DNA from 3 places in the Paenibacillus sp. T2-29 genome. Region 2 is predicted to be linked to each of the others. Evidence: riboswitches for the same ligand, from Rfam matches in the RefSeq annotation. Region 2 holds a riboswitch; each other region holds the start of a gene.
The links. Region 2 has a riboswitch for glycine ahead of sdaAB (L-serine ammonia-lyase, iron-sulfur-dependent subunit beta). Riboswitches for the same ligand answer to the same signal wherever they lie in the genome.
Positions count from the first base shown of each region.

Region 1: it holds a riboswitch for glycine, as region 2 does, so the genes downstream of both, gcvT (glycine cleavage system aminomethyltransferase GcvT) here and sdaAB (L-serine ammonia-lyase, iron-sulfur-dependent subunit beta) in region 2, are expected to answer to the same signal.
Region 3: it holds a riboswitch for glycine, as region 2 does, so the genes downstream of both, ACU1JV_RS18520 (alanine/glycine:cation symporter family protein) here and sdaAB (L-serine ammonia-lyase, iron-sulfur-dependent subunit beta) in region 2, are expected to answer to the same signal.

Region 1 covers NZ_JBREVE010000011.1:107,413-111,699, forward strand. The annotation lists gene ACU1JV_RS23595 (PTS mannitol transporter subunit IICB) at 1-1,293, opposite strand, end outside; gene gcvH (glycine cleavage system protein GcvH) at 1,719-2,117, opposite strand; glycine riboswitch at 2,510-2,609, shown strand; glycine riboswitch at 2,610-2,706, shown strand; gene gcvT (glycine cleavage system aminomethyltransferase GcvT) at 2,786-3,886, shown strand; gene gcvPA (aminomethyl-transferring glycine dehydrogenase subunit GcvPA) at 4,010-4,287, shown strand, end outside.
Region 2 covers NZ_JBREVE010000014.1:92,445-96,731, reverse strand. The annotation lists gene ACU1JV_RS25785 (Ig-like domain-containing protein) at 1-724, shown strand, start outside; gene sdaAA (L-serine ammonia-lyase, iron-sulfur-dependent, subunit alpha) at 836-1,735, opposite strand; gene sdaAB (L-serine ammonia-lyase, iron-sulfur-dependent subunit beta) at 1,725-2,414, opposite strand; glycine riboswitch at 2,626-2,740, opposite strand; gene ACU1JV_RS25770 (DUF6359 domain-containing protein) at 2,955-4,287, shown strand, end outside.
Region 3 covers NZ_JBREVE010000006.1:285,545-289,831, forward strand. The annotation lists gene ACU1JV_RS18510 (LacI family DNA-binding transcriptional regulator) at 1-478, opposite strand, end outside; gene ACU1JV_RS18515 (glycoside hydrolase family 1 protein) at 686-2,143, shown strand; glycine riboswitch at 2,312-2,396, shown strand; glycine riboswitch at 2,408-2,503, shown strand; gene ACU1JV_RS18520 (alanine/glycine:cation symporter family protein) at 2,660-4,078, shown strand; gene ACU1JV_RS18525 (iron-containing alcohol dehydrogenase) at 4,136-4,287, opposite strand, start outside.

The DNA.
Region 1 (4,287 bases), on a different contig from region 2:
CAAGCCCGCCTGTTTCATTTTTTTGCGCAAAATTGAGGCTCCCATGGCGCTTGAACCCATACCTGCATCACAGGAAAAGACAATTTTATTCACCTCGGATTTATCCTTAAGCGTTCGATCCGCGGCAATCTCGGCAGCACGATCGGATGCGCGGTTATCTTCCATTACAGTGGCGTTAGCGCTTGCACCCTTGCTTTGATTTTTCATATCTTTCAGGCGGGATGCAGCTTCCTCCAGCCCCTCTTCCTTTTGCTTACCAGTTTTGAGTAATACTGCGGCAACCGCAAAGGATACGACCGCAGCTGCGATCACACCGCTCAGCATCGGCAAATATCCGCCTTTGGGTGTCATCAGGAAGTAAGCAATGATACTGCCTGGTGAAGGAGCAGCAACCAGTCCGGCATCTGTCAACATAAAACAGAAGGTTCCAACAACGCCCCCTGCTATAGCAGCGAGAATCAGAATCGGCTTCATCAAAATATAAGGGAAATAAATTTCATGAATCCCGCCGAAAAAATGAATAATGACTGCACCAGGAGCAGACGACTTCGCAGAGCCTTTACCGAACAGGCAATAGGCCAGCAAAATACCGAGTCCCGGGCCAGGATTGGATTCAAGCATGAACAAAACGGATTTTCCTGTTCTTGCAGCTTCCTCCAGCGCAATCGGACTCAATACTCCATGATTCAGTGCGTTGTTGAGAAATAATACTTTTCCGGGCTCAATAATGAGATTGACAAGCGGCAGTAGCCCTGCGTTCACGAGGAACTGTACCCCTGTCGACAACACTTGACTGATGGTTTGCACGACCGGGCCGATCGCCACATGCGCTAGTAATGCTAGAATGGCACCGATAATCCCAGCCGAGAAATTATTGACCAGCATTTCAAAACCTGATTTGACTTTGCCCTCAATGGCCTTATCGAACTTCTTCAATATCCATGCAGCCAGCGGACCAGCTACCATCGCGCCCAGGAACATCGGGATATCGGCCCCCACAATGACCCCCATCGTCATAATGGCACCGATCACACCTCCACGCTGTCCGTGAATCATCGTGCCTCCCGTGTAACCGATCAGCAGTGGCAGCAAATAATTTTTCATCGGATCAACCAGTTGTGCAAAACCCTCATTCGGGAACCACCCGGTCGGAATAAAAAGGGCCGTAATTAATCCCCATGCGATAAAGGCTCCCATATTGGGCATAACCATACCGCTGAGAAAGCGGCCAAAACGCTGTACGGCGACACGAGCGCCACCGTTTGAACTGGACTTTGTGTCCACTGTGCTCATATTCATATCCTCCTTGTGAGTAAATAGCATCACTACCTTTTCTTAAAATTCATACTAAATGACAGCGCTATCTTCATCAACGAAATGAAAACGTACTTTCGTCATGAACGTTGATGACAACATTTAAATTTAAAGTAACGACAAGGCATTATACCTGCATAATTCTTCTTAATATGGCCGATAACAATAGAAATTAGTCGAAAAAACACTGTTGTAAATCTACACAATTTTATAGTGATGCTCTCTTCTAAGTCTGAGCAAACAACGTAAATACGTCTTCTAAAAGACAACAAAAAATAGCCGCTATGTCAGGTCATAGCGACTATTTTATACAAAAACTGAGCGGACTAACGATGCTCTTATTTAATTCAATATCCATATAAAAAATCAGAATAAAGCGCTATTATTTCATGCTGTATTGCTCATTATTGCTCATCCGAAATCAACTGCTCGTACTGCTCCGCAGACAGCAACTTGCCCAGAGCTTCCTCGACACCATTGCTCATCTCTACTTCGATCATCCAACCCTCTTCATAGGGTGATTCATTCACCAGCTCAGGTGTACTTTCCAGAGCTTCATTTACTTTCAAAACGGTTCCCGTCACCGGAGCAAAAAGATCGGATACGGTCTTCACCGATTCAATTGTACCAATCTCCGTCCCCTGTCCAATCGTTGTTCCCGCCCCAGGTAATTCCACAAAAACAATATCACCCAATTGATGCTGTGCAAAGTCTGTAATGCCGATCCGCAACGTCCCATCCACTGTGCGCTGAACCCACTCATGTTCGTCTGTATACCAAAGTTGCTGTTTCACTTCACTCATCCTGCTTCGCCTCACTTCCACATGAATAAAATGCTTTTGATCACCTGTATTAGACAAGTTAAGATTATGACAACAAGAACATCCATGTCAATAATACTAACAAAAATACTTCATACCAACCTATATAGCATAGTCTATCAAAAATAATAACTTGTAACAAACGCTTACATATCCTTATTTATACATTAAATGTTTTTCATATTGTTTCATATGACATTTTTATTGACATTTTGAATGAATTTGCGTATTAATGGGTTATAGTAATTGCTTTTGAAAATACCTCGACAACTGCAAACGCGGATGAACGCGGAGGGAGAGACTACCAAAAATATTCGCATCGCTGTTGTCGTTTGTGAGACAGTTGGGCACGCGAATCGGATCAAGTTGTTATCTGCAAAACCGGGTAACATACCGTTGATCCAAAAGGTAGCGCCGAAGGAGTAAACTTGCATTGCAGGTGAATCTCTCAGGCAAAAGGACCTCTGCCGGACGCATCTCTGGAGAGCATCCGTGAAAAGAGCGGATCACCCAAGGGGAAACCTGGTTCACACCGGGGTAACTTTCTGGTATCAAGGACAGAGCTGAAAGAAGAGTATGGACTGCCGTCTATACGTTTCTTTTAGCCTGTCTTTTTTGTTTAGCCGATTACACTGGATAGGAGTGAAAAAATGTCTAATTTGCGAAGAACACCACTATATTCGTCCTACGGGATGCAGCCCGGGGTTCGTTGTATTGACTTTGGCGGGTGGGAACTCCCCGTTCAGTTTAGCGGCATTCAAAAGGAGCATGAGGCCGTCCGACAACGTGCAGGTTTATTCGATGTATCGCATATGGGCGAGTTCTTGGTTGAAGGCAAAGAAGCTGAGGCTTTTTTGCAACAGGTAACTACGAATGATGTCAGCCAGTTGGAACCGGGCCAAGCACAATATTCACTCCTGTGTTACCCCGATGGAGGCGTAGTGGATGACTTGCTTGTATATTGCAAAGGACCAGAGCGCTACATGCTCGTTGTGAATGCCTCCAACATCGACAAAGATTGGGATTGGCTCATACGCCACGTACCAGCATCGGTTCATCTGGAGAATGTGTCTGATGCGATAGCATTGCTGGCATTACAAGGACCGGAAGCAGCACGTATTGCCGCAGCCGTGACAGATACAGATATTACGAATCTGGTATCTTTCCGATTCCATGAGAACGTGCAATTGTTCGGAGCAAAAGCACTTGTCTCGCGAACTGGATATACCGGCGAAGACGGTTTTGAATTTTATATCCCTGCTGAGGAAGCACCCGCCGTGTGGGATGGTTTGCTTCGTTGCGGTGGATCGTATGGACTGATTCCCGCTGGACTTGGTGCTCGCGATACGCTGCGCTTCGAGGCACGGCTACCGTTGTACGGACAGGAGTTATCTGCCACAATTTCACCGCTTGAGGCTGGGTTAGGTTTCTTCGTCAAGCTGAATAAAGGAGATTTTATCGGCAGGGAAGCACTGCAACGTCAAAAAGAACAAGGAATTCCTCGCAAGTTAATCGGGCTGGAAATGATTGACCGCGGTATCCCGCGCGCTCATTATCCAGTGTTCGCTGAAGGTCAACACATCGGTGAGGTCACAACGGGTACTCAATCGCCCACCTTGAAGCGTAATCTGGGGCTGGCCCTGGTGGACAGTCGTTTTAGCACCCTATCGACACCGCTGGAGGTCGAAATTCGTGGTAAACGCCTGCGTGCGGAAGTGGTCCCAGCCCCCTTTTATAAACGGCTACGCTGATCTTAATCCTCTTCATTCTAAAAAAGCGATCATGTCAGATGTAAAATTCTGGATTTTCCAATTACGACTATGTATTAGCTAATTTACTATCTAAATTTTGCTTTTCGAAAGGAGCCAGAACCTATGAAGCAACATCGCTATCTCCCCATGACCGAACAAGACCAAACTGAAATGCTGCGTGTGGTGGGCGTATCATCCATTGATGATTTATTCAGTGACATTCCAGAGGCTATTCGATACCAAGGGGAACTCCCTCTTTCCTCTCGGCTCGACGAAAGAGCCTTAACCCGCCACATGACCGAGCTGGCCGGACGAAACGCCAATACAGATACCCATGCTAGCTTTCTTGGTGCAGGTATTTATGATCATCATATTCCATCCGTTATCCAACACATCACCTC
Region 2 (4,287 bases):
GCGCGTAATTGCACTCGGTGCTCAGGAAACGAAGCAGCTGAAAGTATCAGGCGTTAAGAGTGGCGGTACAAAAACAGACGTAACCAAGGACGCCACTTGGACTACTAGCAATGTAAAAGTAGTTGAAGTTAGCGAAGGTTTGATCAAAGCTAATGCTAGCGGTAAGGCAACGATCACTGCTTCATATGGCAAGCAAACCATTACATTTACGGTAGAAGTAGACGTAGCGCAAAAGATTGAAGCGGATGCCATTGCGTTATCACTGAAATCCGGGGATCAAAAAACGATTGCGATTGTGGTTAAATCCAGTGATGGTAAAGAAAAGGATGTTACAACTCAAGCTGAATGGAAAACGTCCAATTATAAGGTAGCCACCGTCAAAAAGGGTCAGGTTACCGCGGTCAGCTACGGTAAAGCTAACATTCAGGCGAAGTTCGGCGGTAAGGTGATCAGCGTGCCTGTTGATGTTGATACGCTTAAATATCTGCAAACGGACGAAGTCGCCTTGACTTTGAAGGCAGGGCAGCTGGCTAAGGTTACGGCTACAGCCACGTATAAGGATGAGTCGGAGAAGGATGTTTCCAAGCCGGCTGTCTGGTCCTCATCCAGAATTATCGTTGCGACCGTCAAAGACGGTAACATTAAAGCACAGGGTAAGGGCAAAGCTGTAATTACAGTAAAATATGCTGGTAAAATGACGAAGGTACAGGTAACCGTTCAGTAATCTGTAACCGACTGAAAAGAAAAAGAGCAAGCATACGTCTAGGGACGGCATGCTTGCTCTTTTATTTTTAAGGGACGTACTCGCTTCTTAATACAGAGGAGGTTACCCCAATTATGGCTTATCCTTTTTGACCGATGTGTTGCGAGTAAGGGATTCGGTCAAACGCTTGCCAGTGGGGGTCTGGGCCAAGCCGCCTTTGGCGGTCTCGCGGTGCTTTGACGGCATTGCGCTGCCGACTTCAAGCATCACGTCAATGACTTCGTCAGACGGAATGGCGCTGCGCACACCCGCCAAAGCCATATCCGCTGCGGCAAGTGCGGTCACGGCTCCCAGCCCGTTGCGCACGATACACGGAATCTCGACGAGTCCGGCGACGGGGTCGCATATTAGGCCGAGCGTGTTCTTGAGCGCTAGGCCTACGGCGTGAACAGCCTGCTCAGGTGTGCCACCGCGTAGCTCGACCATAGCGCCAGCGGCCATCCCGATGGCTGAACCAATCTCAGCCTGACAGCCTCCCTCCGCGCCGGAAATGAAGGAATTGTTGGCGATGACGTAGCCAATGGCTCCGGCTGAGAACAAGCCGTGCACCATATGCTCATCATCCCAGCCGAACCGCTCCTGCGCACTAATGAACACACCGGGGATGACTCCGCATGAACCTGCAGTGGGCGTGGCGACAATGCGCCCCATGGACGCATTAACCTCCGACACGGAGAGCGCATAAGCCATGGCGAGCGCGGAGGCATCGCCGGAGCAGGTTTCCCCTGTCCGCAGATATTCGGCTAAGCGCTTGCCGTCGCCGCCCGTTAATCCACTGCGGGATACGGTGTCTTGCGTCTGACCACGATGAACAGCCTCTTTCATGACTTCATAATAATCAGACATTTGGCGGAAGATTTCTTCTTCCGTTGTATTCGTCTCTTGTACCTGCTCTTGAATCATCAGGCGGCCAATCGTGGTGGATTCCTCAGCGCATATAGCGCTGATTTCATGCAGATGGCTAAATCGCATCAGATTCAGCTCCTTTTTTCAAATTAATCATTTTAATTTCGTACATATGTGGTAAGGATTGTAGTTTTGCGATTAATTCAGCCGTAGGAGGACTGTCCGTTTCGATAGCTGTAAGTGCTTCTCCATCCCGACCTTTGCGATCCACGTGCATATAGGCAATGTTAATGTCAGCAGCGCCGAGCGCTGAAGTCACCGCACCTAATGTACCGGGCTTATCCGAGTGAAGAAGCACCAACGTAGACAGCTCTCCGGTCAGGTTGACTCGGAATTCGTTGAGCTGCTGGACATGGATGCTGCCACCGCCGATGGAGGAACCCAGCAGTGTACGCTGATCCTCACCCTTCCACAGCTCAAAACGGACGGTGTTCGGATGGGGGGCGGGTAGTCCGCTGACGGCAAATTCCACGATCATCCCGGCCTGCTCCGCCCATTGCTCGGCATCTGGAATTCGGTGGTCGTCTGTATCGTAATTGAGCAGTCCTGCGATGAGCGCCAGGTCTGTACCGTGTCCTTTGTATGTGTCGGCGAAGGAGCCGTACAGTGTCATGCGGGCACGGTCAGGCTGCGTCCCGAGCCAGTGACGGGCAACGCGTGCAAGCCGCACCGCGCCTGCAGTGTGTGAACTGGAAGGTCCGGTCATGGCCGGACCGATAATGGAAAATACATCTTTGAAACGCATGGTGTGGCCCCCTGTATGTTCTAGTACCATAGTATATGGTATTTCCGCGTTTTTGCGCGGCTATGACGGTTCCTAATGCTGACGTACAATGTGAGCGCAAAAAAGGACAGGATAAGGAAGTTTCCCTTATCTCTGTCCTCGTTACCTGAGAGTTTCGTGCGGTGTCCTTACCGCCTTACCCCTTGGGTGGCTTGCGCTCTCTCCAGAGTTGCGTCAGATGACGATACATGGACCTGAGAGATTATCCGCCAGCCGGGTGTTGGCGTCTTGCTCCTTCGGTGCCGCCAGCGTGTAAGCCCCTGGACAGACTCTCCCGTCATCTTCATTCGCGTATACCGTTCTACATATCTTTCTTAGCGTAATGTATGCTGTGCTCGGTGTCAATCGCAGGGTTCAATTTTTACATAAACAAGCGAGTTTCCGATAAATAAGAATAAAATTTACATAATTATGGATGAAATCAGGAAGGAATTAGAAGATTGATAGCTAATCTGATAGAGGACAATTACATTTATGAAATTATAGGAGGGATATTGACGTATGGTAAAAGGCTTGCGGTTCACAGGTTCACGCTTGAAAGGGGTGCTGCATCTGGCAGCGATCGTATCGCTGCTGATCGGGATCTTCGTTCCATTCGGTCAGGTCAAAGCGGAGGGAGCACTGACAGTAGCCGAGGCACTCCAGCGCCAAGGCAGTGGAGGCACAGTGACGGTGGAAGGTTACATCGTCGGACATGCTACCGGATCGAAAACGGCTAATTTTTCTTCTCCGTTTGCGAATGATTTTAACGTACTGATTGCCGACCAGGCCAATGAACGAAGCACGTCTAATCTATTGGATGTACAGCTGACATCAGCGTACAGAGGGCAATTTGGGCTAACAGGCCATCCTGAGCTGATTGGCAGCAAAATCCGTGTGACGGGTACACTTGGCACCTACAATAATTTTGGTGGAGTGAAAAGTCCAAGCACTGTTGAACTGGTGAACGGAAGCGAGCCGGGGGAACCAGGTGAACCTGGCGAACCTGAACCTGGAAACCCGGGTCAACCCGGTACTACACTGCCGGATGGCAAAGGCAAAAAGGTGCTGTTCGATAATACACACGCACAGACGGCTGGGGCAGCAGATTGGGTCATTGAAGGCGCCTTCTCCGACTTTGCCAATGGATTGCGTAATGTAGGTTTTACAGTGGACCAACTGAACCGTCCCATTCCTTTTACTTATGGAGAACAGGCCATAACCTATGATAAGCTGCGCCAATATGATGTGTTCATCATCGGTGAGGCGAATGTTGCCTTTAAGGCATCCGAGCAGGCTGCCCTGCTGCAATATGTGAATAACGGGGGAAGTGTCTTCTTCATCTCCGACCACTATAATGCGGACCGTAACAAAAACCGTTGGGATTCCTCTGAGGTTATGAATGGCTACCGTCGTGGAGCCTATACTAATCCGGCCAAAGGGATGACTACAGAAGAAGCAGCATCACCGGCGATGCAGGGGTTAACTAGCTCCGATTGGCTGGCAACCAACTTTGGTGTTCGTTTCCGTTATAATGCGCTTGGCGACGTGAATGCTACGGACATTGTAACCGCAGATCAATCCTTTGGCATTACCAAGGGTGTACGCTCGATTGCCATGCATGCGGGATCTACGCTGGCTATTATTGATCCTACCAAAGCCAAAGGAATTGCCTATATCCCTACAGGTACGAAAAAATGGGGTAATGCTGTAGACCAAGGTGTCTATAACGGTGGAGGCCGTGCGGAAGGGCCTTATGCTGCGATCTCCAAGGTGGGTCAAGGCAAGGCAGCATTTATCGGTGATTCATCCCCTGTAGAAGATGCTACACCGAAATATGCGCGTGAAGAAAACG
Region 3 (4,287 bases), on a different contig from region 2:
CTTCATACTGATCCATTGCGACGGAGCGAATATCGGTATGCTCCATTCGTTGCCATGCCACGATCGGTCCATATTTGCAATAAGTACTCAAAAAATCAGTGTCATTCACGCAGGAAATGATGACCAGCGCATCGACTCTTTTTCTTTTTAAATCCTCGAAAGCTTGAAGCTCTTTCTTTTTGTCTTCTCCCGAAGTATAAATAATGGTTTGAAATTCATATTGTCCTGCGATTTCTACAAAGCTGTCCAGAAATGCCAGAACAATTTCATTAATAGTTGATGTGATGATACCAATCTGAAGCGTTTGGCCCTTGGATAAAGAAATCGCATTCCGATTAGGAACATAATCCAATTCCTGCATGATTTTTAAAATTTTAGTTCTGGTTTCGTGGCTTACATGGGGGGACTGATTTAACACTCTGGATACCGTAGCTTTGGAAAAGCCCGCCAGTTTTGCAATTTGATCAAGATTCGACATGATGCTTCTCCTCACCTAAGAAAAAATACTTGACATGAAACGCGTTACAACAATTAGGATGTTTATGAGGGCATTACGTCTATTTTAAAGCATCTATCGGTGCATTTCAAAGGATAACGGTTACCGTTAGTTATTGATTCGCATTGCAGCACCTGATGGTTATTGACTAGAGTGAAAACATTAGATAAGAAAAGAGGTTTTCATACCATGACGAAGACGCTAAAAGGATTCCCGCAAAACTTCCTATGGGGCGGGGCAACTGCAGCCAACCAATTGGAAGGTGCTTTTGACGTAGATGGAAAAGGCCTGTCCAGCGCAGACATGATAGCCTATGTACCTAAGGCAGAACGTAAAAACGATCATGCTATAGAAATTTCGTCTGAACGACTGGAGGACATCTTGGCAGGAAAGGTAAACGCCCGTTTTCCAAAGCGTGAAGGTGTGGACTTCTACCACCGCTACAAAGAAGATATTGCTTTGTTTGCAGAAATGGGCTTTAAAGTATTCCGGATGTCCATCCACTGGTCGCGGATTTTCCCGAATGGATATGATGCCGAGCCGAATGAAGCAGGATTGCAATTTTATGACAAAGTATTCGATGAGCTGCGCAAGTATGGTATTGAGCCGTTGGTAACATTGTCACATTATGAAACACCGCTAGGTCTGACACAGAAGTATAATGGCTGGTTGGGACGCGAAGTCGTAGATCATTACGTAAAATATGCCGAAACGGTATTTACACGTTATAAGGATAAAGTAAAATACTGGCTGACCTTTAACGAAATCAATGTCATGACTATGAGTCCGTTTACAGGCGGCGGTGTGGTTATTGACCGTGTAGAAAACAAACAACAAGCGATATATCAAGCATTGCACCATCAATTTGTAGCAAGTGCACTGGCGACCAAACGGGGACATGAGATCATTCCGGGTGCTCAGATCGGCTGTATGCTGGCTCGCATTGAAAGCTACCCACATACGTGTAACCCAGAGGATATTCTGAAAGCACAGCATGAAAATCAAATGAACCTGTTCTTTACGGATGTGCATGCTCGTGGGGAGTATCCCAACTATATGAACCGCTATTTTGAAGAAAATAATATTGTGATCCAGACAGAACCCGGTGATGCTGAAATTTTGAAAAATAATACGGTTGATTTTATCTCATTTAGCTACTACATGACCTTGACCGTATCGGCAGGTCCAGAAGGAGAAAAGGCAGCAGGGAACCTGATTGGCGGTGTGAAAAATCCGTATTTGCAGTCCTCCGATTGGGGATGGCAGATTGATCCGATCGGCCTGCGTGTTACACTAAATACGTTTTATGACCGTTACCAAAAGCCGCTGTTCATCGTGGAAAATGGCCTGGGTGCGTACGATAAGGTAGAAGAGGACGGCTCTGTGCATGACACGTATCGCATTGATTACTTGCGTCAGCATATTGCCCAAATGAAGGAAGCCATTGCTGACGGTGTTGATCTGATTGGTTACACCAGCTGGGGTCCTATCGACCTTGTGAGCATGTCTACTTCCGAAATGTCCAAGCGCTACGGATTTATTTACGTTGATTTGGATGATGACGGTAACGGAACGCTCCAACGCTCCAAAAAGGACTCATTTAACTGGTATAAAAATGTGATAGCAACCAATGGTGAAGAATTGTAATTCTATATCGTTTTGGGCGGGTACAGCAGAGAAAATCCTTAGGATGCAATCTGCTGTACCCGCTTTTTGTATAGACACCCTATTGATTTGTCAGAGGGCTTCACAAATTTTTCACTTGTAATACGCTGAAAGTTTTCTGTATAATAAATAAAAATTTCATATGTCTGGTTGATGTTTGCGGGAGATGGAACGAAAGTTCCGACCGAAGGGGCAAAACTCTCAGGTGCTTAAGCTGATTTACAGCAACAAGCAGGGACCGTAAACGGACAGAACTCTGGAGAGACCCTTAATTGGGCGCCGAAGGTGCACCGCAGATTATCATCTGCTTAAACTCTCAGGCAAAAGGACAGAGACGCGAATAACCTGTGACAGGGAGTGCCCTAGGCTTTTATGAGCTTTTTAGAGGTAGAATCCTGCACCAGATGGTTTATTTTTCGTGCCTTTAACCTCTTCAGGAGTCGAATCAACGGATTTGACTCTTTTTTGTTTTCTAATATGCTGGAGGAGCGGGTTGAAATGAATTTGGTACATGTGTTAGAAACGATTAGCAGTTGGATATGGGGGGCGCCTCTCATCGTCCTTGTCATGGGAACGGGGTTATGGCTGACCATACGTCTAAAAATGTTGCAGGTATTCCGCCTGCCTCTGGCGATCAAGCTCATCGGTAAGGCCCCGAATGAAGGCAGCGGGGATGTAAGCAGCTTTGCGGCTTTGAGTACGGCGCTGGCGGCTACCGTTGGTACAGGAAGTATTGTCGGCGTAGCGACAGCCATTAAGCTGGGCGGGCCGGGTGCCTTGTTCTGGATGGTCGTTGCAGCCTTCTTTGGGATGGCGACGAAATACGCGGAAGGTGTACTTGCGGTAAAATACCGGGTGAAGGATCGGAATGGACAATTCTCCGGCGGCCCGATGTATTATATTGAAAAAGGCCTGGGACGCCGCTTTAAACCGTTGGCGATGCTGTTTGCTTTCTCGGGGATGCTGGTAGCGTTGTTCGGGATCGGAACATTTCCTCAGGTCAAGGCGATTGTATCTTCCACTGAAAACAGTTTTGGCGTTCCGCCGATTGTAACGGCACTGACTATTGCTGTCCTTACAGCTCTTGTCACCATTGGAGGACTCAAAAGCATTGCCAAGGTATCGACGAAGGTCGTTCCTTTTAAAACAGGCTTGTACGTACTGATTTGTATTATTGTACTGATTCGGTTTGCTGACCAGCTTCCTGCCGCAATCGCGCTTGTGCTTCATTCGGCATTTTCAACTACATCGGCAACGGGTGGATTTGCAGGAGCTACGATTATGCTGGCCATGCGTAGCGGGGTAGCCAGAGGTATTTTTGCCAATGAGGCTGGATTGGGAAGCGCACCGATTGCAGCCGCAGCTGCCAAAACCAAATGGCCTGCGGAACAAGGGCTGATTTCCATGACGGGTGTGTTTATTGATACGATGGTTATTTGTGTGATGACCGGGTTGACGCTACTGGTCAGCGGGGTGTGGAGCGGGCCTACCGATGCAGGTTTGATGACTCAGCAAGCATTTTCCAGTGCATTTCCGCTGGGAGCAGAACTGCTCACCATCATCCTGATTATGTTCGCATTCACCACCATGCTCGGCTGGAACTATTACGGAGAACGCTGTGTTGAATACTTGCTTGGGGTCAAGTGGATCAAGCCTTATCGTTATCTGTTCATTGTACTGGTTGGCGGGGGCGCGTTCATTAAATTGGATGCGATTTGGCTGCTGGCAGATATTTTTAACGCAATGATGGCTTTTCCAAACCTGATTGCACTGCTCGGCTTGTCAGGCATTGTCGTTGCAGAAACCCGAACCTATATGAATTCTTTGTATCCTAATAAGAAAAAGGGCATTCTTGCAGGTGCCAATGTAGGGGCGGCTATCCAAGTAGAAGAAAAAGGACAAACGATCAATTCATAAATAATAAAAGGGAGTGCTCTCAGCCATCACAGGCTTGAGGACACTCCCTTTTAATTGTTATAACGATGCACGCAAAATAGCTAAAATATCTTCCTGTTTCAGCTTTTGATAATTACCGAAACCTCCGTGCTCCATTTCACGGGCCGCAATGCTTGCGATGTTTTCCAATTGTTCATCATTAATGTTGTAATCGGCCAGGGTAGAAGGGG